Linked DNA regions of Halorhodospira halochloris. The protein of the gene in region 2 interacts with the protein of the main gene of each other region in a pairwise test. Links are inferred from orthologs where the notes say so. Each region holds a gene or a part of one and is shown on either strand. Other genes may lie near its edges.

Region 1 (12,789 bases), 1.0 Mb from region 2 along the record:
AGGCTCAAATGAATTTCACTTACCTTGAGAGCCTCGCCGCGTTTAGCCGCACCATCAAGCAGCCGCAACCCAGGCTTACCAAGTCTGTCATGCCCTACCTCCAAGCTGCGCAGCCCGACCCCATCGCGAAAACCGGTACCCAACGCCTTGGCTGCGGCCTCTTTCGCCGCAAAGCGGCGGGCTAAAAAGGCGACCTCATTGGCAACGCAGGAATCGAACAGATCAAACTCATGGGGAGTAAGAATGCGCTGAGCCAGCCTTTCGCCATGACGCTGCCAGGCCTTGCGCATGCGCTCAATTGCCACAATATCTGTGCCAATGCCTGCAATCATGCGAATCTCATCAGCCGTTTCATCTCTGCGACTGCTGGCGCTAGGCCGGTGAAGATAGCCCGGGCAACTATGGCATGACCGATATTAAGCTCAGCCACTTGAGGCCAAGCCGCTATGGCTTCGACATTGTGGTAATGCAAACCGTGTCCGGCGTTAACCTGTAGACCAAGTTGCCCTGCATACTCAACTGCTCGCTGCAAACGCGCTAGTTCCTTACCTCGCGCTTGCAGGTCCGGGGCATCTGCATATGCACCAGTGTGCAGTTCTATCACCGGAGCCCCGACATTCAGCGCAGCATCAATTTGCTCGCTTTCCGGATCGATGAACAGAGACACCCGTATGCCAGCCTCTGCAAGTTGCTGACAAGCGCGGCGCACCCTTTCCGGATCGGCTGCCACATCCAGCCCGCCCTCAGTGGTAAGCTCCTCACGCCGCTCCGGAACAAGGCAGCAGTCGGTGGGCTGCAGAGACCTGGCAATACCGACCATCTCCTCAGTGACTGCCATTTCGAGATTAACGCGGGTCTGGACGTGGCGCAGTAGCTCCTCGACATCACGATCTTGGATATGCCGTCGGTCTTCGCGCAGGTGAACGGTAATGGCATCGGCCCCACCGCGCTCAGCCTCGGCAGCAGCGTATAGTATATTTGGATAACGGGTACCCCTAGCCTGGCGAAGAGTGGCGACGTGATCTATATTTACACCGAGTTGGATTGGAGTCGTACGCATTTGAGCTAGTCTTTGCTCCGCTGGTTGAATTCTAGCTTGTTATCGATGTATCAATTGGGATTAACCTGACAGGCCCCGCCTAGAGGCAACGCCCCTAAACATCTCCCGGCTATGTAGTCGCTTGCCATTAAGGTGCTTATCGATAACCGCGCGCAGCAGTTGGCGCGACTCTAGGCGCCCCGGATCCTGCCCTAAATAATCTTTATCCCCCTCAGCTAGGGCCAGCAGAGTGGCCCCGCCAACCATCACGGCAACATCACCAGCACGGGAGTGGCCTTGAGCTGCCGCGGCCGCAACCGGCACCGGGCCGCGTTGAGGGTAGTATAAGTAACTCGCTGATCTTTGTATCTGGGCACCGTGGACATCTTCATGCACGGCCAATCCGTAGCCACACTCCTCCAGCAAGGCAACCTCAAAACAGCGCAAAAGTGGTTCTCGCCGCTGATCCATAATACCATCCAGGGCTATACCATAAGCTTGCCAGGTCCGGGGATGAGGATCCTCACGACGAGTAAGAGCCATAATCAGCTCTGCCATATAGAAGCCACAGGCAAGAGCAACCCCGCTGAGCCGATACGATCTTCCTGCCTGTTCCAGATCGTTGATACTTTTCAACTCACTACGGCCACCCCAACTCACCCGAAGCGGCACAAAAGGCTCGATAAGAGCGCTCCAGCCGCGATTTTTGACTCCCCGCGCTACCGCTCCCAAACGGCCATGCTCATAGGTAAAAAGCTCCAGCAGGGCGCTGGTCTCACGGTAAGGCCGCCTATGCAGAATCCATGCTGGTTGCTGCTCAATCCGTGTAGCCAAATTCATGCAAAGCGCGCCGATCGTCGGTCCAATGCTCTTTGACCTTGACCCACAATTCTAGATGTGCCTGCTGTTCGAGCAGTTCTTCGATCTGTTGGCGTGCCAAACTGCCGACTTTTTTTAGGCGTTTTCCTCCTTGGCCAATAACTATAGGTTTCTGTGCTGAGCGCTCCACCCAAACCACTGCACCGATCCGAGTCAAACTCTCTCCAATCTGCAGCTCTTCTATCTGCACCGTGGTCGAATAGGGTAGCTCATCACCAAGGGCAACTATCAACTGTTCCCTGATCAGCTCACCGATTCGAAAGGCCGTGTCTCTATCGGTGATCTGCTCAGCAGGAAAGAGTGCCGGCCCCTGCGGCAAACGCTTCACCACCTCTAGCTGTAATTCTTCCAGATTGGTCCCGCGAGTTGCTGAAACCGGGACCACGGCTGCGAAATCACGCAATTTCGTGAGCCGCTCTAAATGGGGCAAAAGCTTGCGCTTGTCTTTTACCCGATCAACTTGATTGACCGCGAGTATGACCGGAACGTCAACGCCTTCTAGCGCCCCCAGAGCGCTATCATCCGCATCCCGCCACTCCAAGCCACAGCAGACAAAGAGAGCTAGATCGATATCTTCCAGTGCCCCCAAGGCAGCGCGATTGAGCTGACGATTGAGTGCTCGTTTTTCATGTTGATGCAAGCCTGGGGTGTCGACAAATACGACTTGCGTACCGCCACCATTGAGCACTCCGAGAATACGGTGTCGGGTAGTCTGCGGCTTGCGCGTCGCTATGCTGACCTTCTCACCTAGCAGGGCATTGAGCAGGGTCGACTTGCCGACATTGGGCCGGCCCAGAATAGCGCACATTCCGCTATGCTCTAGCATTAATTTTGCCCTCTTGAGTTCTCCATGGACTACTACGCCTCTTCACCACCCAAAACCCCCAACATCGTCGCTGCAGCCTGCTGCTCTGCCTGCCTTCTGCTCCCCGCCTCGCCAACACTCCTCTGCTCAGAGTCGACCAGCCGACACTCAACGCGAAACATTTGGTGATGGGCACGGCCACTGACATCGAGGACCTGGTACTCCGGCAAGGGCCGACGGGTTGACTGCAGCTTTTCCTGCAGGCGTGTTTTTGGGTCCTTGAGCAGACCTTCATCAGGCAGAGAATCGAGCCGCTCTCTATAAAGGGCAACTACCATCGCTGCCACCGAGTAAAAATCACTATCTAAGTACGCGGCACCTATAACGGCCTCGAGGGTATCGGCCAGGATTGAATCGCGACGATGGCCACCGCTCTTCAATTCGCCCCCGCCCAAGCGCAGATGAGAGCCTAAATTCAGCCCCCGAGCAATCTCAGCCAATGTCGAACGATTTACCAAACTCGCCCTCAGCCGCGACAAAGAACCTTCGCTATCCTGCGGCCGGCGGCGAAATATCTCCTGAGCAATCACGAAGTTAAGAACAGAATCACCCAGAAACTCCAAACGCTCATTGTGCCTAGCCGCGGCACTGCGATGGGTTAGAGCCTCCTGCAGTAGACCGATCTCATTAAAACGGTATCCTAGCTGGTGCTGCAGCTCTTGAAGATCTGACATACTTGGCTACTCAATGCGCTGACCGATGCGATCCCAGGCTAATCCGCCCTCCTCACTATCCCAACTCATCCATATCATCATTGCCCGACCCGCCAAATAGTCATCCGACACAGGCCCCCATACCCGGCTATCAGCACTCCGATCCCGATTATCGCCGACGGTAAAGTAGTGGCCTTCAGGAACCGTATATGTAAAGCTACCAGTCGCCGGCTCCTCATGATGGATTATACGGTACTCGTTATCATCAGCCTGCTCTCTGTAGACGCGAGCCGAGCCCCCTGCGTCGGAGCGCTGATAAGGGCCGACATGGCTCTGCTCGAGAGGCTCGCCGTTAACATAGAATACCCGGTTCTGATAGCTGATTTCATCACCAGGCAGGCCAATCACGCGCTTTATATAATCCTGGCTAGGATCGCGCGGATACCGAAAGACCGCCACCTCACCACGCTCAGGCTCACCTTCACCAAACAGCCGAGTGCGCAGCAACGGCAAGCGGATTCCGTATGCCGACTTATTCACCAGGATAAAATCACCCGCCTGCAGGGTCGGCAACATCGACCCAGAGGGGATGCGAAACGGCTCAGCAATAAACGAGCGCAACAGCAAAACAATAAGGATAATAGGGAACAGCGAGCGAGGCAGATCGATATACCACGGATCTTGAGAACGATCTACGCCCTCACGCTCGCGCAACCACTTATCCCACCCCCACACCAGAGCGGTCAATATAGTCAGGACTACCAGCAACAACTCAAAGTTCATGGCGTTTCCAGTTATTCTAAGGTTATTGGGGATTGGCTAATCCGGCTCACTCTTTAGCACTGTCAACTCGCAACACCGCAAGGAAGGCATCCTGAGGTATCTCCACCTTGCCAACTTGCTTCATGCGTTTTTTACCCTCTTTTTGTTTCTCCAGCAGCTTGCGTTTGCGGGTCACGTCACCGCCGTAGCATTTAGCCGTAACGTTTTTACGCATCGCCTTAACCGTGCTGCGGGCAATTATCTGGTTACCTATAGCCGCTTGAATAGCCACCTCAAACATCTGTCGCGGGATTATCTCCTTGAGCTTTTCAACCAAAGAGCGTCCCCTGTGGTATGAATGCTCGCGATGGACTATGTTCGACAGTGCATCTACCTTGTCGCCATTTATTAATACGTCCAGCTTGACTAGGTCATCGCCTTGGAAGCGCTTCAGCTCATAGTCAAAAGAGGCGAACCCCCGGGTAGCCGATTTCAAGCGGTCGAAGAAGTCCAGCACCACTTCACTTAGCGGCATCTCATAGATCAAGGAGATCTGCTGCCCGACATACTGCATCTCTTTCTGAACCCCGCGCTTCTCCTCACACAGGGCCAAGACATTACCAACCAACTCCTGTGGCACCAGGATACTGGCTTCGATGATTGGTTCACGGATCTCCTCAATCTCCCCTATCGGCGGTAGATTGGCCGGATTATCAATCTCTAGCTGCTGACCATCTTTGGTTATTACGTGGTGAACAACGGTCGGCGCGGTAGTCACTAAATCGAGGCCGTACTCTCGCTCCAAGCGCTCCTGGATAATTTCCATATGGAGCATACCGAGAAAACCGACCCGGAAGCCAAAGCCGAGTGCCTGCGAGCTCTCCGGCTCGTAGTTTAAGGCTGAATCGTTTAGGCGCAGTTTTCCTAGGGCGTTGCGCAAGGCCTCAAAGTCATCAGAAGAACTTGGGAAGAGCCCAGCAAAGACTCGTGGCTGGACCTGTTTAAAACCGGGGACCGGATCGGCAGCCGGACGGGACTGATGGGTAAGGGTAGCGCCCACCGGAGCGCCATCAATATCCTTAATGCCAGCCACAACATAGCCGACCTGACCGGGTAAAAGCCGCTCACAAGGCGTTCTCTTGGGAGTAAAGATGCCGATCTCGTCGACCTGAAACTCCCGACCCGTAGCCATTACCTGAATCTTATCGCCTTTGCGCAGCTCGCCGTCAAAGACCCGCGCCAAGGTAACCACACCCAGATAATTATCGAACCAGGAGTCCATTATTAGCGCCTTAAGCGGCTCCTGCGGCTGCCCTTTGGGCGGGGGAATCCTAGCTACCAAGGCCTCAAGCAGGTCATCGACACCCTCGCCGGTCTTAGCACTAACCATAAGCGCTTCACTGGCATCTAGGCCGATTATCTCCTCAATTTGCTCTAGCACCCGCTCTGGCTCGGCCGAGGGCAAGTCGATCTTATTGAGTACCGGAATCACCTCAAGATCTTGCTCAATTGCGGTATAACAATTGGCCACGCTCTGCGCCTCCACTCCTTGTGACGCATCGACTACGAGCAGGGCACCCTCACAGGCAGCCAAGGAGCGTGACACCTCATAGGAGAAGTCGACGTGGCCGGGGGTATCGATAAAATTCAATTCGTAGGTCTGACCATCCCGCGCTTTATACTGGAGCGAGACACTCTGCGCTTTAATGGTAATACCCCTTTCGCGCTCCAGATCCATGGAATCCAGAACCTGTTCGTTCATCTCACGGTCGGTAAGGGTTCCAGCCATTTGGATGAACCGATCAGATAAGGTGGATTTACCATGGTCGATGTGGGCAATAATCGAGAAGTTGCGGATGTTCTCCATACCTGGCGCGTCCTATTTGTCGCCGTCACAAAAACAAAAAAACGCCCCGCACTTGAGCAAAGGCGCTCATATTCTACCTTTTTAAGGTCCCTATGGGAGACTATCAGGGCACTTGCAGAGCGAGGAAACTCGGCTGCCCGTCGCGGATAACTAGCACCGGTACCGAACTGCCGCTCTCTAAGTCCTCGGCCAGGGTGGCAAATTCTTCTGCGGATGAGACCGGCTGATGATCTAGAGTAACCAAGATATCGCCAGGCTGGAACCCGGCATCTATCGCCTCCTGACCGCTAACCTCTGTTACAAGCACACCCCCGTCACTCTTTTCGAGATCTAATCTAGAGCGCTCCTCTTCCCGCAAAGGCTCAACTCTAATCCCAACAGCACTTGCCTCTCCTTGCTCTACATTACCCTGCTCGTCATCCGCAGCGGGCTCAGCGATTCGGCTATCATCGGGCAGAGGCTTTATATCTACCTCAACACTCTTCTTTTCACCATCGCGCAAAACTACGACTTCAACAGTAGAACCGACCTCCGCCCTACCTACTATTGGCGGCAATGCTGCAGAGCTATCCACTGAACGGCCTGCAAACTCAAGTATAACATCACCGCTCTTGATTCCAGCGTCCGCGGCTGGGCCATCTTCTAGCAATTCTGCGACTAGTGCCCCATACGGCCTATCAAGGCCGAACCCCGCCGCCAGTTCGCGGGTAACATCTTGAATCATTACTCCTAACCAACCGCGCTGCACCTGGCCAGTCTCTTGCAGCTGCTCTGCAACCTCCATTGCCAATTCAATGGGTATGGCGAACGAGAGCCCCATGAAACCGCCTGTGCGGCTATAGATCTGCGAGTTGATTCCTACCACCTCGCCGTCGAGATTAAACAGAGGGCCGCCGGAATTGCCGGGATTTATAGCAACATCTGTCTGGATGTAAGGTACGTAGTTACCATGAGGCAAGGAGCGACCCTTGGCCGATACTATCCCTGATGTAACTGAATGCTCAAAGCCGAATGGCGACCCGATGGCAAGCACCCATTCGCCAACCGCCAAGTCTTCGCCACTGCCGATACTGACGGTCGGCAGAGACTCGGCGTCGATCTGCAACACTGCCAAATCGGTACGCTCATCGGCCCCTATGACCTCGGCCTCAAGCTCACGACCATCGGAGAGGCGTACAATGATCTCTTGCGCACGGGCAGTTACGTGGTCATTGGTGAGGATGATACCGTCGCTGCCGATGATAAAACCTGACCCCAGCGACTCGCCATCCTTCCCAAACGGATCCGGCATTGGCTGCCCGTGAGGATGGCCCGGAGTGCCTTCGGGCATACCTTGACGTGGGGCTTGATGCGGGTCAGGCAATGACTCCTGTCCAGGATCTAATCCCTCTGGAAGAAAATCGTACTGCTGAAACTGTTGACGGGTACTTATATTAACGACAGCGGCGCGATTCTCGCGCACCAGATCGACGAAATCAGGCAATTGAGCGAGACAGGACGGGCTGAAAAAGAACATAGCCAGCAGGGCGAAGGCTGTCCAACCCTGCCAAAACCCGTGCCTAATTCCATTCATGCGCTTGCAGACCTCCAATAAGCGAAGGTCAACTCACTCTCACTCCGTCTATCCAGGTGTCAGCTAATTTTGCCAACAAAAAGCACAACTAGACGGCTCAAGGCGCAGCTGCACGTTGACCTTCAAATGACTCGTACGACTCTATAGGGTCATCGCTACCAGGCACAACCTCTGGCACACCAGGATACCCATGATATTTACTTCTATCCCCGCTCTGCTCGGCTTGTGGCGGTTGGCGACGCTCTAGCTCTGCCCCACTGACACGCTCGACATTGTGCCAAGGTTCAGCAAAACCGACGTCAGCACCTACTGGCATAGTCGCGCCGCCACTGCTCACAGCCTGACTTTCAGCAGGCTGTTGCTGCTCAGCTGCAGGACGGCCAGATTGACTCTCCGTACCTATATCAGCCTGCTGCTGAGCAGGGGGTGGCTGCGGCACCTCACCTGCCTGATCACCCGCATACTGCATATTTCCCTGCCACCATAACACGGATACGAGCGCAACGCTCGCTGCTATGGATCCGCCTAAAGCAGGGCGACGCCAATTGAAGGCGGAACTACCACTGTGCCCAGGCTTCGCCTCGTGCTCCAATGCGGCATGTACCCGCTCGGCCAAACCTGCTCGTGGATATTCTGGGAGGTTGCGCTGCAATGCATCGCGCATCACGAAATAACGAGCCAGGCGCTCACGGACCGACCTGTCGTGACCTATACGGCGAAGAACAAAAGCCTGCTCCTCTTTGCTCAACTCACCGTCGACCAGGGCCGATAGCTGCTCGTCGAGACGATCCTGTTCATCTTTTGTGGACATAACCAACCCCTCCCGTTACACCTCAGCGTTGCTCGGCAAGCGGCCGCAAACGCTTATCTATGGCCTCGCGGGCTCGAAATATCCGCGACCGAACAGTACCGACAGGGCAATCCATTACCTGCGATATCTCCTGATAGCTCAAGCCTTCAAGCTCGCGCAGAGTGATTGCTGTTTGCAGCTCTTCAGGCAAGGCCTCAATGGCCCCCACTACCGCACGCTCTATCTCCTCTCGAGCAACTTCTGCCTCCGGCGTATCTTGATCCCGTAAAACGGTATCTATATCAAATCGCTCTGCATCCTCTGCATCGACGTCAGAATCCGGAGGCCGGCGATTCTGCGCCACAAGATGATTCTTCGCCGTGTTAACGCCTATCCTGTACAACCAGGTATAAAAACTACTGTCGCCTCTGAAGCTGTCCAAGGCACGATAGGCCTTTATAAAGGCCTCTTGACCGACATCCTGAGCCTCTTGCGGATCCCGCACGTAGCGCCCTATCAGCTTGACAAGCTTCTGCTGATAGCGCAGCACCAAAACGTCATAGGCTTGTTTATCGCCAGCCTGGGCTCGCTTAACAAGCTCTCTGTCCGCTTCCCTGGATATGGTCACTACCGGTCCCCTCCTGTGCTCGCGCAACATGCCCCACACGTACGCTGCACATTAAGGGAGAGCGGAGCCGACAGCAACTGGGCCCAAAGCCGCTCAATCCTAGATCTGCTATGCTTGTAGACACTCTGGCAAGGCGTGAGTTCGCACACTATCAAAAATTATCGGTGATTTGAGGATGGGTGATTTGCCGCGGTCAACCCGACCATGCGAAGCTTGGCAGACTATCCGATGCATGTACAGTAGCGCAAGTAAATGGCAAAACAACGCAAAGCATACGATGTCTTAATCATTGGCACCGGTTTGGCGGGGCTAACCGTCGCCCTCCAACTGCCGGAGAGATTGCGTATAGGGATCCTGTCCAAGGGCGCTATGACCGACGGGGCAACGCCTTATGCCCAGGGCGGGGTCTCTGCGGCCATTGATGCCACTGACTCGGTCGATGCCCATGTCGAGGACACCCTTGAGGCAGGTGCCGGACTGAGTGACCACTATATCAGCCGATTAGTCGCGACACAGGCGCGTGAGGCTATCGAGTGGCTGATCGACAAGCAGGTTCCTTTCTCGCGTATTCACCCCGGCGCCGGAACAACCGGACTGCACCTCCACCAGGAAGGTGGCCACAGCCATCGCCGCGTTGTCCACGCTGAAGACGCTACGGGCTTGGCAATATCGCATACCCTGACATCGATCATCGAGCGGCGGGCAAACATAGAGCTGCTCGAGGGACGCTACGCGATAGACTTAATAACTGGTTCACGCCTAGGACTGGCTCAAGATCGTTGCTACGGGGCATACGTCTATAACTCTGCAACGGAATTGGTCGAATTGATCCACTCCCCCTGCGCGGTCCTGGCTTGTGGAGGAGCAAGCAAGGTCTACCTTTACTCGACCAGCCCCTATGCCGCAACCGGTGATGGCATTGCCATGGCCTGGCGCGCCGGCTGCCGTGTTGCCAACCTGGAATTCAACCAGTTTCACCCCACCTGCCTTTATCACCCCCAGGAGCGCTCGTTCCTGATTAGCGAAGCGGTAAGAGGTGAGGGAGGAAAACTCCTTTTGCCTGATGGCCAAAGGTTTATGGACCGCTTCGATGAGCGCGGCGAACTGGCACCTCGCGACGTGGTGGCCCGCGCCATTGACCATGAGATGAAGCGACTAGGGGCGGATTGCCTATACCTAGATATCAGCCACCGCCCTGCAGAATTAATCCGCGAGCGCTTTCCGAACATCCACAAGCGCTGCCTCGAACTCGGTCTGGATATGACCCGGGATCCACTGCCAGTTGTGCCTGCAGCCCACTATACCTGCGGCGGGGTGGTCACCGATGAGGCTGGGCGCACCGGCGTCCCCGGGCTATATGCAGTTGGGGAGACCGCCTGTACCGGCCTGCACGGGGCCAATCGACTGGCTAGCAATTCGCTGCTTGAGTGCCTGATATTCGGTTCAGCTGCAGCGCGGGATATAGCCGCTAGCGGAGCGCGCCATGAGTCTCTTCCGCAACTACCCGCCTGGGATGAAAGCCGAGTAACAGATTCTGATGAGCAGGTCGTTGTCAGCCACAACTGGGCAGAAATCCGGCGCGCGATGTGGAATTATGTTGGTATTGTCCGAACCGACCGGCGATTAGAGAGAGCGAGCCGCAGGATCGATCTACTAATGCGGGAAGTTCATGAATTTTATACCCACTTCCGGGTCAGCGGCGATCTGATCGAACTGCGCAACCTCATCCTGGTAGCTCAACTAACCGTCCGCTGTGCCGCGCGCCGTCGCGAAAGCCGGGGACTGCACTACACCCTGGATTTTCCATCCCCCGATGAGGCACAGAAGTCGAGTACCTTGCTTGTGCCGGCACGGCCGCGACCTTTTGCACATTTGCGCAGCCGGGGCAGATAAAGGCCCTTTGGCATCACCGACGGATGGCGCAAACCCTCTCGCGGAGCGCCCTATGGCAGTTCTCAGCAAACAGAAAACGCGGTAGTGTAAGGCAGTAGAGCTGCTTATCACTCGCTCGCAAGCAGATGACAACTAAGTATGGATGGACAAAAGAGGCCCTCAGGGTTGCTACCATGCGCCTGCCGGACTTGGTGCGCAAATAGATCATGCCATTAGGAGCGAAATGGCAGGTATCAACCCGCTCTGCCCTCCGCCATAACCTGTAATCCGGGAAAAGGGCAGCTGTGACAGCGAGTATGAAGAGCACAACCAGCCAGCCGTTGGCCGCACCCAGCAATGGGAATGTCAGGGCTGTTAGCAGTGCAACAGACAGCGCAGCCAACAAGACTACCCCATTACCTTTAGGACTTATACATAGATTGCCTGATCCGCTCGACAATTCTGGCTAACTCCCCTTCCGTGGGATCGCTACCGAAGATCAACCACTCCTGGAGCAGGTGATCTTCCTGCTCAAGCAGGTCATAAAAGGCAGCTTGACCTGAGGCGTCAAGCTGCTCAAATCCACCTTCTTCGACGAACCTACCTAGGACCAAATCCAGCTCTTTGGTCCCGCGCCGGCATCGCCAGCGCAACTGCTGCAGTGTCAACAGATCAAACCTCGCGCTCGGCGAGCAAACGCTTCACCTTTGCTATGGCCTTGCCCGGATTCAAGCCCTTAGGACAAGTAGCCGTACAGTTCATGATGGTATGGCAGCGGAACAGCCGGTAGGCATCGTTAGCCAAGTCGAGCCGCTCCTCTGTTGCCTCATCCCGACTATCGGCAATCCACCGATAAAGCTGCAGCAGTGCCGCGGGGCCCAGATAACGATCACTGTTCCACCAATAGCTTGGGCAAGATGCCGAGCAGCAGGCACAAAGGATGCATTCGTAAAGCCCGTCCAGGGCTTCACGCTCCTCTTTGGACTGATACCGTTCATGATCTGGTGGGGTGGCAGTCTGCGTCTTGATCCACGGCTCAAGGGCTGCGTACTGGCCGTAGAAGTGGGTCATATCCGGCACCAAATCCTTGATTACATGCAGATGAGGCAATGGATAGACCTTTACATCCCCCTTTATCTCCTCAAGCTCCTTAGTACAAGCTAGCGTATTGACACCATCGATATTCATCGCGCAGGAGCCACAGATGCCTTCACGGCAGGAGCGCCGGAAGGTCAAAGTCGGATCAATCTCATCCTTTATCTTAAGCAAAACGTCCAGAACCTTGGCGCCGGTGCGATTGGCATCAAGGATGAAGGTGTCCATCCGCGGATTATCGCCACTCTCCGGATCATAGCGGTAGATACGCACCCGCCGCGTCTCGCCACCGCCCTCCGCGGCATCGTAGACCTTGCCCTTGCGAACCCGGGAGTTGGCCGGAAGTATGAACTGTGCCATTGCTCTCTTCCCTTAGCTGATCAGTATACCCGCGCCTGCAGCGGGACGCTCTCTACTTCGTCGGTCAGAGTGTTGAGATGGACCGGACGCTCATCAAGGCTAACCTTGCCGTTTTGCTGCAGGCTAGCGAGGGAGTGTTTCAACCAATTCTGGTCATCGCGCTCGGGGAAGTCCTCACGCGCATGGGCCCCTCTACTCTCCTGGCGATTACGTGCCGAGTGGATAGTGGTAACTGCGCAACCGAGGAGATTTTCCAGCTCCAGAGTCTCGATCAAATCCGAGTTCCAGATCAATGAGCGGTCGCGAACCGCAACATCCTCAAAAGACTTCAGTACTTTGTCCATGCGCTTGCAGCCCTCGTCCAGGACTTCACCGGTGCGGAAGACCGCAGCGTATTGCTGCATGG
Region 2 (15,431 bases):
CGATGATTTGCTGTGGCGGCACCTTCAACTCGCTCTCTAGCGATTTTATAAAGGTGTCGAAAAAGTCGTATAAGACGATGTCCTTGCTGTCGCGCAGGACGGCCAAGACATCTTGATCGATGATGGTAGAGAAGACGATGGGGCGGTTAAGGTCACGAGCAGAGGCTGCTCTGATGCGTTTTAGCGCCCCGCGAGACTTTTCCACCGAATCGATAAACGGGATGGTTGCTTGTTCGGTAACCACATCGAACTGGGTCAACAACGAGTGCCCGAGAGCCTCGGCAGTTATCCCGGTTCGATCTGAAACAAAAAACACCCTGCGCACGTCACTCATCGGTAGCGTTCCTAGTATCGCTTAAGCCGGCTGGTCATATTAGACCATAGAGTCGGTTACGACACAGTGGATCGCAGACACACGAAAGTGAAGCTTCAGGGGAGCAAAGCCTTGCAAGAATATGTAGTAGAGTTAGACGCCCTAGGAATGGGCGACGTGGATCGAGTCGGTGGCAAGAACGCATCTCTCGGTGAAATGATCAGCAATCTTAGTAGCGCCGGTGTCCAAGTGCCTGGCGGCTTTGCAACGACATCAGCCGCTTACTGGGCATTTCTCGACGCCAACGGCCTGCGCGAGGCAATCCGCGAGGCCCTATCCGGCCTGGATGTCGACGATGTGGAGCAGCTAGCCAACACCGGCGCGCGCATCCGTAAGATGATCCTTGATGCCCCGCTGCCGGAAAGCCTCGATGCTGCCATTCGCCAGAGCTACGAGAAGCTTGAGGCCCAAACACCGGGCGAGGCATCTTTCGCAGTGCGCTCATCTGCTACCGCAGAAGACCTGCCTGACGCCTCATTCGCCGGCCAGCAGGAGACCTTCCTCAACGTGCGCGGACTCGACGGCATCCGCGAAGCAATCCATCACGTCTTCGCCTCGCTGTTCACCGATCGGGCCATATCCTACCGGGTTCATCACGGTTTTGATCACGAGCAGGTCGCATTGTCCGCCGGCATCCAGCGCATGGTGCGCTCCGATATCGGCGCCTCAGGCGTAATGTTCACCATAGACACTGAATCTGGCTTCGACCAGGCAGTCTTCATCACCGCCGCCTGGGGATTGGGCGAGACCGTCGTGCAGGGAGCAGTAAACCCCGACGAGTTCTACGTCTACAAGCCCAACCTGGAGGCCGGACGCCCCGCCATTTTACGCCGCAGCCTCGGCGGTAAGGCCATCAAGATGGTCTACTCGGGCGAAACCGGCCATGGCAAGACGGTCGAAACCGTGGATGTTCCTGAACAAGACCGGATGCGGTTTTGCTTGACCGACGAGGACATTAATAGCCTTGCCCGGCAGGCGGTAACAATCGAGCAGCACTACGGCCGGCCGATGGATATCGAGTGGGGCAAAGACGGCAACGATGGGCGTATATATATCCTCCAAGCTCGCCCTGAAACTGTCAAAAGCCGCGATGGTGGCCAAGTCCTCGAGCGCTACCACCTCAAAAACCGCGGTGAAGTTCTCGCCGAAGGGCGCTCCATCGGCCAGCGCATCGGCGCCGGGCCGTCACGGGTGGTGGCCAGCATTGATGAAATCAACCGTGTCCAACCCGGTGATGTGCTCGTAACCGACATGACCGACCCCGACTGGGAGCCGATCATGAAGCGCGCCGCGGCTATTGTCACCAATCGCGGCGGGCGCACTTGCCACGCTGCCATAATTGCCCGGGAGCTAGGCATTCCGGCCATTGTCGGCTGCGGCGATGCCACCGAGAAGATCCCCGATAGCGTCGAGGTTACAGCCTCCTGCGCTGAAGGTGACACCGGCTTTATCTACGAAGGCCTGCAGGACTTTGAGGTCCGCGAGGTCTCTTTGAAGGATATGCCCGAAATCCCGTTCAAGATTATGATGAACGTCGGCAACCCCGACCGGGCCTTCGATTTTAGCTTCCTGCCTAATGAGGGAGTCGGACTGGCCCGGGTAGAGTTCATCATCAACCGCATGATCGGCATTCACCCCAAAGCTCTTCTCGAGTACGATCAGCAGGAACCATCGGTTAAGCGGGTCATAGATTCACAGACCGCCGGCTACATAAACCCCGAAGAGTTCTACGTAGATAAGCTCGCCGAGGGCATCTCAATGCTCGGTGCAGCGTTCTATCCCAAGCCGGTCATAGTGCGCCTCTCGGACTTCAAGTCTAACGAGTACGCCAACCTGATCGGCGGTGAGAAGTACGAGCCGCACGAAGAGAACCCGATGATCGGTTTCCGCGGCGCCTCGCGCTACATAGCACCGCATTTCCAGGACTGCTTCAAGCTTGAGTGCCGGGCCTTACGCAAGGTGCGCGATGATATGGCCCTGGATAACGTCTGGATCATGGTGCCGTTCGTACGCACGCTCAGCGAAGGCGAGCGCGCCATCAGCCTGCTGGCCGAAAACGGTCTGGAACGAGGCAAGAATGGCTTGAAGGTCATGATGATGTGCGAGCTGCCATCGAACGCGGTACTCGCCGACGAGTTTCTGGAGATGTTCGACGGTTTCTCCATTGGCTCGAACGACCTTACCCAGCTTACCCTGGGCCTTGACCGCGACTCGGGAACAATCGCTCACCTATTCGATGAGCGCGATGAGGCTGTCAAACGCATGCTATCGATGGCCATCCAAGCCTGTAACCGGCACAGCAAATACGTCGGTATTTGCGGCCAAGGCCCCTCGGACCATCCAGATCTGGCCCGCTGGCTGATGGAACAGGGGATTGAGAGCGTCTCGTTAAACCCCGACTCGGTGGTTGAGACGTGGCTCTATCTAGCTGGCCAGGAGTAAGCCAAAGGAGCCAGCCAAAGCCGCCGTCCCCGCCCTAACTTGGGCGGGGGCTTATTTTAGCTATGACTAGCCCTACTGATGGGGACATCTAAAATCTCCCCACGGGGAGTTTTAGAGTTTCCCTAATTGGCCGCCGTTATTCTGTCACCGCAACCGGCAGATCCGGATTATTACCCCACTCCGACCAAGACCCCGCATAGGCCCGCACGCCAGCAAAGCCGAGGGTGCGCAAGACGACGTACATCAACGACGAACGGTGGTGGCTTTGACAGTAGACCACTATATCTTGCTCCGCTGTCACTCCCCGCTCGGCCAGCATGGCACGCAGCTCAGCCTCGCTGCGCAAGGCTGGGGCTGCCTCGGGATCCTTAAGATCAGCCCAGTCCAAGTGGACAGCCCCAGGTATATGCCCGCCGCGTTCAGCTAAGGATTGCTCCCCGGTGTACTCCTCACGGGTACGGCAGTCGAGCAACACTACCTCAGGATCATTCAGCCGCTGTAACACCCACTGCGAATCAACCAAGCAATGAGGTGCGCGCGCCTGTTCATCCAGATAGGCCGGTTTAGGTTGAGTCGGCTCTCTGCCAACCGGCAGATCACTTTCCAACCACCCCTGCAATCCGCCATCTAGAATGAAATGACGCGGATGGCCAAGCCAATCCAGGCTCCAGGCAAGGCGGCTGGCCTTGCCACAACCGTCCGAGTCGTAGGCCACGACCTCAATGTCGTCACTTATCCCGACAGCCGCCAAATCCCGAGCCAAACAATCAGGCTCCGGGGCCAAGCCCATCGCCGGCGGCTCGCGTTTAACAAGGACTTCATAGTCGAGCTGAACAGCCCCCGGTATGTGCGTCTTTTGATAACGTGAGCGGTCGCCGACATCGACGACTAGCACACCCGCGGATCCGAGTCGATCATTCAGCTGTTGGGGAGATAAAAGCATAGGGTGATCTTTCTTCCTGAGCGAAAACCTGGCCTACCTTAGACGGGCAAGCGCATAAACTCGCGCCTATAGTGACGTAACTCTGCGATTGAGTCGCGCACATCGTCGAGCGCCAAATGGGAACCACTTTTGGAGACTCCCTGAGCAACGCCTGGAGCCCAACGCCGTGCCAGCTCTTTAAGGGTGCTAACATCTATGTGGCGGTAATGGAAATAAGCCTCCAAGCGCGGCATCCAGCGCGCCATAAAGCGCCGATCCTGACATATACTATTCCCGCACATAGGTGAGACACCTGCCGGCACATACTGACCGAGGAACCGCAGCATCTCATCCTCGGCTTGAACCTCATCCATAGTGCTAGAGCGAACCCTCTCTATCAAACCCGACTGATTATGCTGCTTGGTATTCCATTCATCCATGTTCTGCAGCACTTGCTGAGATTGATTGATCACCAGAATTGGGCTTTCAGCAATAACATCCAGGTTGCTATCTGTAACAATTGCCGCCATCTCGATTATGCGATCCTGACTCGGATCGAGCCCGGTCATCTCAAGGTCGATCCAAATCAAGTTCCATTTCGAAAGGCCCATATAATCTCCAAATAATGCTCGACTAACGACAAAAACGGCCCACTGACATCACCAAGTCTCCGGCTCAGGCCGCCTTCTCTCCTCCGGGGTTAACAGATCACGCGGCTCCCCTTCCGCATCCTCTCCATCAGGCTCGCCCTCCGGCTCTTCAGCCTCTCGCTCCGGTTCCGGGTCCTCAGCCTCTTGCTCCGGTTCCGGGTCTTCAACGTCAGGCGGCTGCTCACGCCTTAACTGCGCCCCCTCATCACGTTCGCGGCGCTCCTCCGGGGTCAGCAGGTCAACTGGACCACCCTCTTCTAGCTGTCCCATATCCAACGACTCACCTACCGATCCCTCCCGCTCGGCAATTCTTGATATCGCATCGGGGCTAAGCAGGGTAAGAGATATACGCCTGTTTACCGGCGAACGAGGATCTTCTCTATCAAAGGGAATAGTATCAGCATAGCCCGAGACCTGAGCCACGCGATCGCTGCCTAAACCGGCGTCACGCAGAATCACCCGTGCCTCATTGGCCCGATCTGCCGAAAGGAACCAATTATCGTAGTCATCGCGCACAAAGGGACGGGCATCAGTGTGTCCGGAAATGGATATCGGATTAGGGATTCCCTCGAAGGCCTCGGCCAGAGCACGGAGTATCCTTTGGGTGTGCGGTTCAGGCTGAGCACTACCCGACTCATACATGGGCCGCCCTTCTTCATCGACTAGCTGAATACGGAGCCCATCTTCTGTCAGATCCATGAGGATTTGGTCGTGATAATCTTCCAGCTCGGGAATCCCCATGACCCTCTCATGGAAGTCTTCGGCGAGTTCGCGCATCTCTTCGGTCTCCAACCAATCCCGACCAATAGGCATACCTTCTAGGTCGATTGGAGCCTGCCGCTCGCCCTCAAAATCAATCACCTCACGACTCGCCGGATCCTTAAATGCCGTCGGATCTTGGAAATACTGACCAATCCCCCGGCGCTGATCATCATCCAGCGCCAACAACAACCAAAGCACCAGAAAGATAGCAAACATCGCCGTCATGAAGTCGGCAAAGGCTATCTTCCACGACCCTCCGTGATGGCCGTGCTCTGCCTTCTTAACCCGTTTTACTACTATCGGGCGGGTCTTATTCTCATCGACCATGGGTATCGATCCGCCCTATCCTTCCTGCTTCTTGGCGGCCATCATCTTCACATGCTCTTCCAGCTCAAAGAAGGTCGGGCGCTCGGCCTCGAACATCGCCTTACGGCCAAACTCCACAGCCACAACCGGCTTATATCCGTTGAGCACAGCCAGCAATGTCACCTTAATTGTCTCAAGGAATTTGGTCTGTTCAGTGACTCGATGCTCCATCGCCTGCCCGACCGGACCAATAAAGGCATAGCCGGCAAAAATACCGGTAAACGTACCTATCAGCGCAGAGGCCACCAGTCCACCGATTGTCATAACATCAGCGTCGAGTGAACCCAACGCAATAACTACGCCCAAAAGCGCTGCCACAATACCGAACCCTGGCATAGCGTCAGCTACTTTATTGACTGCTGCCGCTGGTCTTTCGGCCTCTTTATGGTGGGTCTCTATCTCGACATCCATGAGATTTTCCATCTCAAAGGGGTTCATATTGCCACCCACCATGAGGCGCAGATAATCACAGAGAAATTCCAGCGCCACATGATCATTTAGGATCCGCGGATATGACTGAAAGAGTTCGCTCTCGTGCGGGTTATCTACATCATCCTCGATCGAAAGCAGCCCATCCTTCTGAGCACGCTGAAATATCTCGTAGAGCAGCGCCAGCAAGTCCATATAATGTTCGCGCGAATAGGGCGCACCACCAGGTATCTTCGGCACGGTCGATATAACTTGGCGGATGATCTTCATAGGATTGGCGATCAAAAAGCCGCCAATCGCCGCACCGAAGATGATCAAAAACTCATAAGGCTGCCACAGGATGGTCAGGTGGCCGCCGTGCGCTGCATAGCCAACTATAACCGAGAAGAACGCGATAGCGGCGCCGATTAGTACTATCATGGTCTGCTTATCCTACCCTCGCACCTAAGCAAATCGCCGTCGCACAGTGTAACCTATGTGCGCTAATAAGGCTCGGGGCTTGATGTTTGATTTATAAACTCAGGCGTTACTAGTATTCTGTTACCCTTAACCCCCTGGCACGGGGGCTACGAAAGCTGTTTGGGTAGAGCACCCCCCAATGAAATAGTCGAATGCTCCCATACAATAACAGGATCTCTATGGCTCAGCATTATACGCAAAGAATTACAGACTGGGTTGCCATCTTATCTGAGACACGGCTGCCGCGGATCCCCACCCATAGCATCGATTTCGATCTCTCTCCCAGAGATTTGGCCGAACAAGTATATGGGGACCCAGCGCTGGTCTTGAACTTGATCAGAGACGTTAACGCCATTGCCCCGCGACATTTTGAAGGCGGCATACACAGCATGGAAGAGGCCGTCTTAATGCGCGGTACCGGCGGCCTGCAGAAGGTCATCGCTAGCATGACGGGGGCACAGGATACTCTCAATGCTGACAACTACCGCGGCTATCTATTCACCTGTGAGCGGGCAATACACGCCGCCTGTCAGGCACGGCGCTGGGCATTCAAATTGGCCGATATGTTGCCCAATGAGGTATTCACTGCCGCCATGCTGCGCCATAGTGCTGAGCTGGCCATGTGGATCCATGATCACGGCGCGGTAATGCGCGCCATCCATGAAATGGCCCCAGAGCCAACATACGCCTCTGAAGCAGAGTACGTCACTCTCGGCTTTTCCTTAGGAGAGCTGAATCAAGCCCTGGCGCAGGCCTGGAAGTTACCCAATCTAGTCGCCGAATCAAGCCACTCAATGGCCGCCGACACCCGCTCACCGCGCAGCTGGGCGGTTGGGCTAGCGGCGCGTTTAGCCGCACTAGCCCGTCAGGGTTGGGAGCACCCCGAGATGAAGCCGCTAATTGAAGCGATTAGTGAGCTACTGGAGATTAGCGAAGATAGTATCCAGGAGGAGATAACAGCCGGAGCGCGCGATGCCAGCTCGCTATTGCCCTGGAAACCGGTAACCTTCGCCCCATTGCTCCTTGGCGAGGGCGAAGAGGGCTCTGTCGACGCCGCCCCCAATCCGTACCTCTCCCATGGTCAAGCGAAGGGCGGTGTCTGCTTGGCACCACGACTGAATATCTTTAATCGAGTCCGCAACGAACTTGAGCGGCGCGACTATTCCCGTTCAATAGAAAAACTGAAGATACGCAATGAGCCTGCCAAGCAGGACGACGCAGTGCTGAACTTGGCTATGAGCGGACTATACGATGGCTTGGGGTTGAGCAGGGTCCTTTATGCCGAACTGAGGCCCGATCGTGAGACCCTAGCCGCAAAGTTCGTATTGGGCGCTACAGGTGATCCTCTCTTTCACCGCTTCCGCGTCGACATATCGCGCCCTTCGCTTATCCAGGATCTCATGGCAAAACCGGCGGCAGTATGGCTGCAGCCCAATCGCTTTGACCGCATGCGCGGCCGGGCCCCAGCCCCCTTGATAGGGATAGCTGCAGGGCGTTCGTTTTTCCTAGCCTCGCTCTATGTCGGTGAAGTGCCGCGCGGCATTTTTTACGCCGACCGGCACAGAGTTGACAACCGCCTCGACGAGACGAGCTTCAAGAGGTTTCGCCGACTCTGTGCACTCGCCAGCGTGCGCCTGAAAGAGCTCAGCAAATAACCCTCTCCAAGGCGGCAAGTCAGCCTCGGGGAACCTCTAAAACTTCGCCGGCGCCATCATATGCCCCGGTGTGGAGGACGCCGTGGATCCATCCCTGGAGGCTTCATGGCGCCATCCCTGGCGCCAAGACCTCCACACCGGGGCAGATGGTGGCGCCGGCGAAGTTTTTCTCGGAGAACGCTAAGCTTTCAGCGCCCATTCTTTCAGCCTGGAGGCCACTTTAACGGGCGGCCGCCGATTACGTGCAGATGAAGATGATAGACTTCCTGGCCACCATCCGGGCCGCAGTTAAATACAGTCCGATAACCGCTCTGGGCTATGCCCTCACGGCGGGCTACTTCACGCGCCGCAGTGAACATCTCCCCCAACAGATCACCATCCTCGGGGGTTAGCTCTTCCAGGGTCTGGATCTGGCGACGCGGAATGACCAGCACGTGTACCGGGGCCTGCGGGTTGATGTCGCGAAAGGCTACCACCTGCTCCGACTCATAAACGACATCGGCGTCACCCTCGCCACGTGCAATCTGCGCGAAGATTTCCTCAACTGACATCCTGCATCCTCAAGCTGAATATGAACAGTGGACTATATTCGGAACCATTAAATCCCCCGGGGCCACTCAACCGCTCCAGGGAACCTCTAAAAACTTCGCCGGCGCCACCATCCGCCCCGTTGTGGAGGACGCCGTGAATCCATCCCTGGAGGCTTCATGGCGCCATCCCTGGCGCCAAGACCTCCACACCGGGGCGGATGAGTGGCGCCGGCGAAGTTTTAGAGGCACCCTCCAGGGACGGATTTACGGCGTCCTCCACTCCGGAGCGGTTAAGTGGCCCAGGGATAGTCCCCTATTGTGAGCTACCACCATATTCTTGCCTACCCAGGAAGGCGTGAGAAAGTGTCCCCTGATCGACTTGCTCAAGTGCACCGCCCATGGGAACCCCGTGGGCTATACGGGTAGTGCGCACGGCATACTCGCAAGCCATTTCGCGAACATAATGAGCGGTGGCCTCGCCTTCAACCGTAGGGCTGGTGGCGAGGATTATCTCGCTTATCTGCCCAGCTGCAAGGCGTTGCTCGAGGCGATCCAACCCTAACTCCTCGGGCCCGATACCATCCAACGGGGATAATTGGCCTCCGAGCACCAAGTAGACGCCGCTAAAATCAGTAGCCTGCTCCAGGGCGATAACATCGGCGCTACTCTCAACGATGCACAACAGGGAACGGTCGCGCTTGGGGCTAGAGCAAATACTGCACAGCTGCTGCTCGGTGAGAATACCGCAATCACGGCACTCGCCGACCCTGTCTGCAGCGTTGCTCAGGGCCGCTGCAAGCCGCCGAGCCCCATCACGATCGCGCTGCATTAGATGCAACGCCATCCGCTGCGCGGTCCGGGCACCAACACCAGGCAGCCGGCGCAACGAGTCGATAAGCTCAGTCAATCCTGGTGAAAAAGCGCTACCCATGGGCTTTAATTGGCCCCATCAAATCCCTGTGAGCACTACCGGGAAATACCTAAACAGCAGTCAGAAAAGATCAAAACGGCATCTTCATCCCGGGCGGCAACCCCATGCTTTCGGCCATGCCGGACATTCTCTCCTGGCTTTCGCGCTGGACCTTCTGCACCGCATCGTTGAACGCCGCAGCGACCAGGTCCTCAACCATCTCCCGGTCATCCTCGAACAGCGAGGGATCTATATCTACCTTGCGCACCTCTTGTTTGCCGGTCATTAAGACCTTAACCATGCCGGCACCGGCCTCGCCGGTTATCTCCATAGCTGCTATCTCTTCCTGCGCCTTCTGCATATCTTCCTGCATCTTCTGCGCCTGCTTCATAATGTTGCCAAGTCCACCTTTCATCACGACTGCCTACCTCTGTTTCTGCTGTAAATCATCTATCGGCCGTACACCTTGCACCTGCGCATCGAAAGCATCCTGCAACCCTTGCAGGCCCGGATCTTGGCGCAGGCTCTCTTCAGCCTGCTGCTGCAACTCCTGCTGACGCTGCTGCTCCTGTTGTGCTGGGGTAAGCTGAGTATCCATCACCTCAATACGCAACTCAAGCTGCCCCTCGCCAAAACTACTCTGTAAGGCCTCACACAACCTCTGGCGGCGCTCATCATTGAGCAGATAGCGCTGCGCCTGATCAAGATGCAAGGTTATACGGTTACCATCCCTGCCGCCCCATTGGCAATGGCTGGCCAGTGCGTACAGCATACCATCAAGCTGGCCAACAACATTACGCCAGTAGTCGGCCGCTGCGGATGCAGCACCCTGCTGCCCGCCGAGCTGACCTGGCTCTGGGGCCGCTGGCTGCTGACTGGCGCCATGCTGCTGCACTTTATTGCCTGCTTGCTGCTGCGTTGCGCCCTGCTGTGCAAGGGTGCGCCCTGCGCCTGCTGAGGAGATCGGCGATCCCCCGCCGCTATTGCCGGGTCCGCCATCCTCGGGCCTGCTGTCCCGGGACCCGCTGCCTTGGGCCCGACCATCGCGAGGTGGCATCTGCGCCGGGCGGAACGCCAGCATCCGCAATAACGCCATCTCGAAACCGGTTGCCGGATCGGGCGCATAAGGCAGGTCGCGGCGGGCATGGATGCCAATCTGATAGTAAAGCTGCAGATCCTCGCCACTGATTTGCTGAGCCAGACGCAACAACCGTTCGCGCTCGGGCTCATCCTCAGCTATAACCCCGGGCGCCTGCTGAGCCAACGCCAGAGTGTGTACCGTAGCCACGACCTCGCTCAGGATGGCATCGAAATCCGCTGCCTGCTCAGCTAGATCGCGCGCTGCGCGGACCACCCTATCACTATCCCCTCCAGCCAGGGCCTCAATGATATCAAGCACCTGGCTGCCCTCCAGGGAACCAAGCATGGCGGCCACTTCGTCTTCGCGAGCCGCGCCATCGCCATAGGCGAGGGCCTGATCGAGCAAACTCAGAGAGTCACGCATGCTGCCATCAGCGGCACGGGCTAAGCGCAGCGCTGCGCCGCTATCGACCTCGACGCCTTCATCGCCGGCAATCTTAAGCAACCGCTCACAGATCAGGGCACTCGGCAAACGGCGCAGATGAAATTGCAGACAGCGCGAGAGGACTGTAACCGGCAATTTCTGTGGATCGGTAGTGGCAAGCAGAAACTTGACGTGATCAGGCGGCTCTTCAAGGGTCTTGAGCAGCGCATTGAAGCTACTGCCCGAGAGCATGTGCACCTCATCAATGATATAGACCTTGAAGCGCCCCCGGCTGGGTGAATACTGCACATTATCGAGCAGCTCGCGAGTATCCTCGACCCGGGTGCGCGAGGCGGCATCTACCTCGATCAAATCGACGAATCGGCCCTGGTCTATCTCGCGACAGCTTGGACACTCCCGACACGGAGTAGCAGTGATGCCCTCTTCACAATTCAGACACTTGGCAAGGATTCGGGCTACCGTGGTCTTACCTATACCGCGGGTACCGCTGAACAGATAGGCGTGATGGATGCGCCCGTCCGCGAGGGCGTTACTCAGGGCGCGCAGTATATGCTCTTGACCCGCCACATCTTCGAACCGGCGGGGACGCCATTTTCGCGCAAGGGCTTGATAGGTCATTGGCCTGGAGCGGCTCCACTAGCAAGATGGAGGCGGCCACACCAGCCACACCCCGGCGCCCGACGGGCGCTGCTGCCGCTGCTCCCTTCCGGGCCTGACGGGGTTCGCAGCGTGTCGTCGCGGGGGGACCAATGCGGCCACCATCGCCTGGCGGAGAGGGAGGGATTCGAACCCTCGGTACCTTGACGGTACACACGCTTTCCAGGCGTGCGCCTTCGACCGCTCGGCCACCTCTCCTCGCATGTTTAGCTGATATACTCTAAACTAGCGCACGACGCTACGCAAACTAAGAGTTAGACGAACTGCTGAAAGGTCAGATAAGTCGTGAGCGATCACAACAGCCAAAAACCGGACCAGAATGGGCAGGCGCAAGATCAAATAGCCGCCCTAGAGCGCGAGTACGACACCCGCAGCCACCTTGATGACCAGAACATAAAGCCACTTGGGCTGGAACTACATAACCCGGTCTTCGTAGTCAGCTCGCTGCTGATAATAGTCTTTGTCATTGGAGCGTTGATATTCACCGATCCTGCTGCCGATGACGGCGGCATGGCCAAAGTGGCCCTAGATGCCGCACTCGAATTCTCCCGCGTCAACTTCGACTGGCTGTTCCTAATCGCCGGCAACATCTTTGTCATCTTCTGCCTGCTGCTCATTGTCTTACCGGTCGGCAAGGTACGTATCGGCGGTCCCGATGCCAAACCGGATTTCTCAGTACTGTCCTGGTTTGCAATGCTTTTTGCCGCCGGCATGGGTATCGGCCTGATGTTCTGGAGCGTCGCCGAACCGGTGGCCTTCTACACCGACTGGTGGGGCACCCCGCTTAACGTCGAGGCCGAAACCGAACAGGGTGCTCGTGCCGCCCTCGGTGCCACGATTTATCACTGGGGACTGCACCCCTGGGCTATATACGGGATCATGGCCCTGGCCTTGGCCTTCTTTGCCTACAACAAAGGTCTGCCGATGACCGTGCGCTCAGCATTCTACCCGCTACTGGGCGAGCGCACCTGGGGCCCAATAGGGCATATAATCGACTTACTGGCCGTACTGGCTACCGTCTTCGGCCTCGCAACCTCGCTTGGCCTAGGTGCGCAACAGGCAGCGAGCGGGTTGAGTTACATATTTACTGGCGTACCCAACACCCTGGCCACACAGATCGCGGTCATAGTGGCAGTAACCTCAATCGCCCTGATCTCAGTCCTGCGCGGCATTGATCGAGGCATTAAGATCTTGAGCAACATCAATATCTCGATCGCCGGACTGCTGATGCTCTATATCATAGTCAACGCCGGGGCGATCGCCTTTGCCGGCTACGTCTACACCACCGGCACAGGCTATCTCGAAACGTTCCTACCGCTGAGCAACCCGGTGGGGCGCGAGGACACCAAATTCCTCCATGACTGGACAGTATTTTACTGGGCCTGGTGGATATCCTGGTCGCCGTTCGTCGGCATGTTTATCGCCCGAGTCTCGCGCGGACGCAGTGTACGCGAGTTCATGACCGCTGTGCTAATCGTCCCTACCGCGGTTACAATCTTCTGGATAGCTGCCTTCGGCGGCACAGGGGTAGAGCAGGCCCGTGAAGGTATAGGTAACCTTGCCGCGGGACTAGGCGACGATGAGTCGATGGCCCTGTTCCACATGCTCAACGAACTGCCGCTGGCTATGCTGACCTCAGCCATCGGGGTCTTCCTGGTACTGATCTTCTTCGTTACTTCATCAGATTCAGGCTCGCTGGTAATCGACAGTATTACCTCCGGAGGCAAGACCAATGCCCCCGAGGTTCAGCGCATCTATTGGGTAATCCTGCAGGGGCTAATCGCCGGCACACTGCTCTACGCCGGTGGCGATGCCGCCCTCGAGGCGCTGCAATCCGGGGCAGTAACAGCCGGCTTACCATTCACCGTAGTCCTTCTGTTAATCTGTGCAAGCCTCTTCCTCGGTCTTCGTCATGAGCAGAAATTGTTGCGCCTGAAGGGCAAAATTTAACTCTTGGCTGGCGCCTGGGATGAAGGCATAGATTATGTTGAAGCGCACCCAACAAGGAACGCACCCGGCCATAAGCTATTGGCTTATCCAGTTGCCAGGACTGCTGCTTATCGCAATCCTGGCGGCTATTGCAGCTAATCACAACCTGGTCAGTGCCAGCACTGCGATTCTCATATTCATAGCATGGCTGATAAAGGACCTAATCTTATACCCGGTATTCGCACGTACCGCCTGGCTGTACTATCCTATGGGCCAGGAGGCATTGATCGGCGAGCGCGGGGAGGTGGTGCGGGAAATCACCCCCAACAAACCGGGCCAGGTACGCGTCAAAGGTGAGATTTGGCAGGCTCGCAGTGTTGATCACCACTCTTTTAAACCAGGGGAGGACGTTGAGGTATTCGGTGTCGACGGTCTGACCGCGTTCGTTAAGCCGACCACGTAAACCTATGGCGCATTGGAAGAATTTCACCAGCTTGTTCCAGCCTCGCTGGCTCAGCCCAGACCCGGAGGTGCGCCGCCAGGCGGCAATGAAATTGTCCATCCAGAATCCTGACCGCGGCATGGTTCTGGGGCGTTTGATACAGGACAACAGCCCCCAAGTCCGCGAGGCAGCGATAAAGCGCGTGAACGACCTCGACCTACTCCGAGCATATCTGCACGGGGAGGCCGACCCGCGGGTACGCAATGCTGCCTCGGTCCGCTACCGCCAACTCCTAGTCGGGGATTGCGATGCAACCACGCTCGATCGCGAACTTGGTCTATGCAACGACCCCACCATAATTGCTTATGTCGCCCAGAAAGCGCGCGACCCCGAAGCGCGCCGCCACGCCATTCGGCGCATAGAGCAACCGGCACTGCTCGCTGAGATAGCTCTGCACGACGACGAAGAGCGCAATCGCTGCCTTGCAGCCCAATTAATCGAAGACGATAAGACCCTCAGCGACCTCGCTCAGCGCGCCCAAAGCAAAGGGGACGAAGGTTACCGGGCGACGGCAAACTGCCCACAATCAGAGATAGAAACCGAGACAGATGCAACAGCAACAGCGGATGATGACGTCGCGGCCACACCACAAGCAGCAGTTGCCGAAGCCCGGCCCAAGGGTTACCACCAGCAACCGGATTCACTCAAGAGTAGTGCCCCAATTGCCCAGCCAGCCGAAAACATCCACAAACCGACCAGCCAAGCCGGGGCTAGCAATATGCCAGAGGCACTGTGCCGCGCTATGCACGGTTTAGCCTCGGTTAGCTACCTGCCTAATCTGCAGAGTCGGCGGCGTAACCTAACTGCCCGCTGGCATGCGCTACCGCAACCCCCAGAAGCTGCGCTCCAGCGACGCTTTCGCCAAGCGAATATAAGAGCACTGACCAAAACTGTCAGCACCAACAGCGAAGCAAGCCGAGCGCGTCGTGAGCTGGAGAAGTTGACTAAGGAATTTAATCCGCAGCGGGGCGAACCAACTAGCCAAAGGATAGCCGCCGCCCGACGCAACTTAGATGGCCTGCGCGGCGAGGATATAGATTCTGCACATGCCCGCATAGCACTACAAAGACTCTATCGCCAACTGCCGCGCTATGAGCCGGAACAGGCTCAAAGGCAACCCAGTCGCAACGCTCTCGGCGAGCAAAAGGCTATCCTACACAGGCTCAACAAACACCTTATAGAGGCCGAAAAGGCACTGGCAAACAGCGACTTTGTCGGGCTTCAAGGCCACATCCGCGAGGCTCTGCAAATAGCATCGAGCGGAGCGCAATAAGATTTGCTTAATTCAAAAAAAGATATTACCTTAATGTATGTGGGTTT

Evidence for each region.
Region 1: the proteins of recR (region 2) and recO interact in binary tests that used the Escherichia coli proteins (3 or more experiments, as listed by UniProt). The link is inferred for Halorhodospira halochloris from one-to-one orthologs.

Annotation. Positions count from the first base shown.
Region 1 is NZ_AP017372.2:1,755,246-1,768,034, forward strand. Bases 1-2,971 are described here. They hold recO (DNA repair protein RecO), read right to left. Parts: upstream 1,880-2,971; coding sequence 1,121-1,879; downstream 1-1,120. Other genes in these bases: acpS (holo-ACP synthase), read right to left, coding at 1-332; pdxJ (pyridoxine 5'-phosphate synthase), read right to left, coding at 329-1,060; era (GTPase Era), read right to left, coding at 1,857-2,744; rnc (ribonuclease III), read right to left, coding at 2,777-2,971. Also shown: more of rnc, read right to left, coding at 2,972-3,457; lepB (signal peptidase I), read right to left, coding at 3,464-4,219; lepA (translation elongation factor 4), read right to left, coding at 4,266-6,065; HH1059_RS08045 (Do family serine endopeptidase), read right to left, coding at 6,169-7,638; HH1059_RS08050 (sigma-E factor negative regulatory protein), read right to left, coding at 7,736-8,449; RNA polymerase sigma factor RpoE, read right to left, coding at 8,472-9,056; nadB (L-aspartate oxidase), read left to right, coding at 9,309-10,949; HH1059_RS08065 (hypothetical protein), read right to left, coding at 10,963-11,331; HH1059_RS08070 (FAD assembly factor SdhE), read right to left, coding at 11,351-11,596; HH1059_RS08075 (succinate dehydrogenase iron-sulfur subunit), read right to left, coding at 11,601-12,383; sdhA (succinate dehydrogenase flavoprotein subunit), read right to left, coding at 12,404-12,789. UniProt on the Escherichia coli protein: Involved in DNA repair and RecF pathway recombination.
Region 2 is NZ_AP017372.2:710,885-726,315, reverse strand. The notes cover bases 7,711-10,709. They hold recR (recombination mediator RecR), read right to left. Parts: upstream 9,520-10,709; coding sequence 8,902-9,519; downstream 7,711-8,901. Other genes in these bases: dnaX (DNA polymerase III subunit gamma/tau), read right to left, coding at 9,923-10,709; HH1059_RS03450 (YbaB/EbfC family nucleoid-associated protein), read right to left, coding at 9,590-9,916; HH1059_RS03460 (histidine triad nucleotide-binding protein), read right to left, coding at 8,262-8,609; HH1059_RS03465 (HDOD domain-containing protein), read left to right, coding at 7,711-8,058. Outside these bases: posphoenolpyruvate synthetase regulatory kinase/phosphorylase PpsR, read right to left, coding at 1-334; ppsA (phosphoenolpyruvate synthase), read left to right, coding at 446-2,815; HH1059_RS03485 (sulfurtransferase), read right to left, coding at 2,952-3,758; orn (oligoribonuclease), read right to left, coding at 3,797-4,348; flagellar motor stator protein MotA, read right to left, coding at 5,492-6,364; more of HH1059_RS03465, read left to right, coding at 6,583-7,710; more of dnaX, read right to left, coding at 10,710-11,641; HH1059_RS03430 (BCCT family transporter), read left to right, coding at 11,966-13,630; HH1059_RS03425 (NfeD family protein), read left to right, coding at 13,665-14,072; HH1059_RS03420 (HEAT repeat domain-containing protein), read left to right, coding at 14,104-15,384. UniProt on the Escherichia coli protein: May play a role in DNA repair. It seems to be involved in an RecBC-independent recombinational process of DNA repair. It may act with RecF and RecO.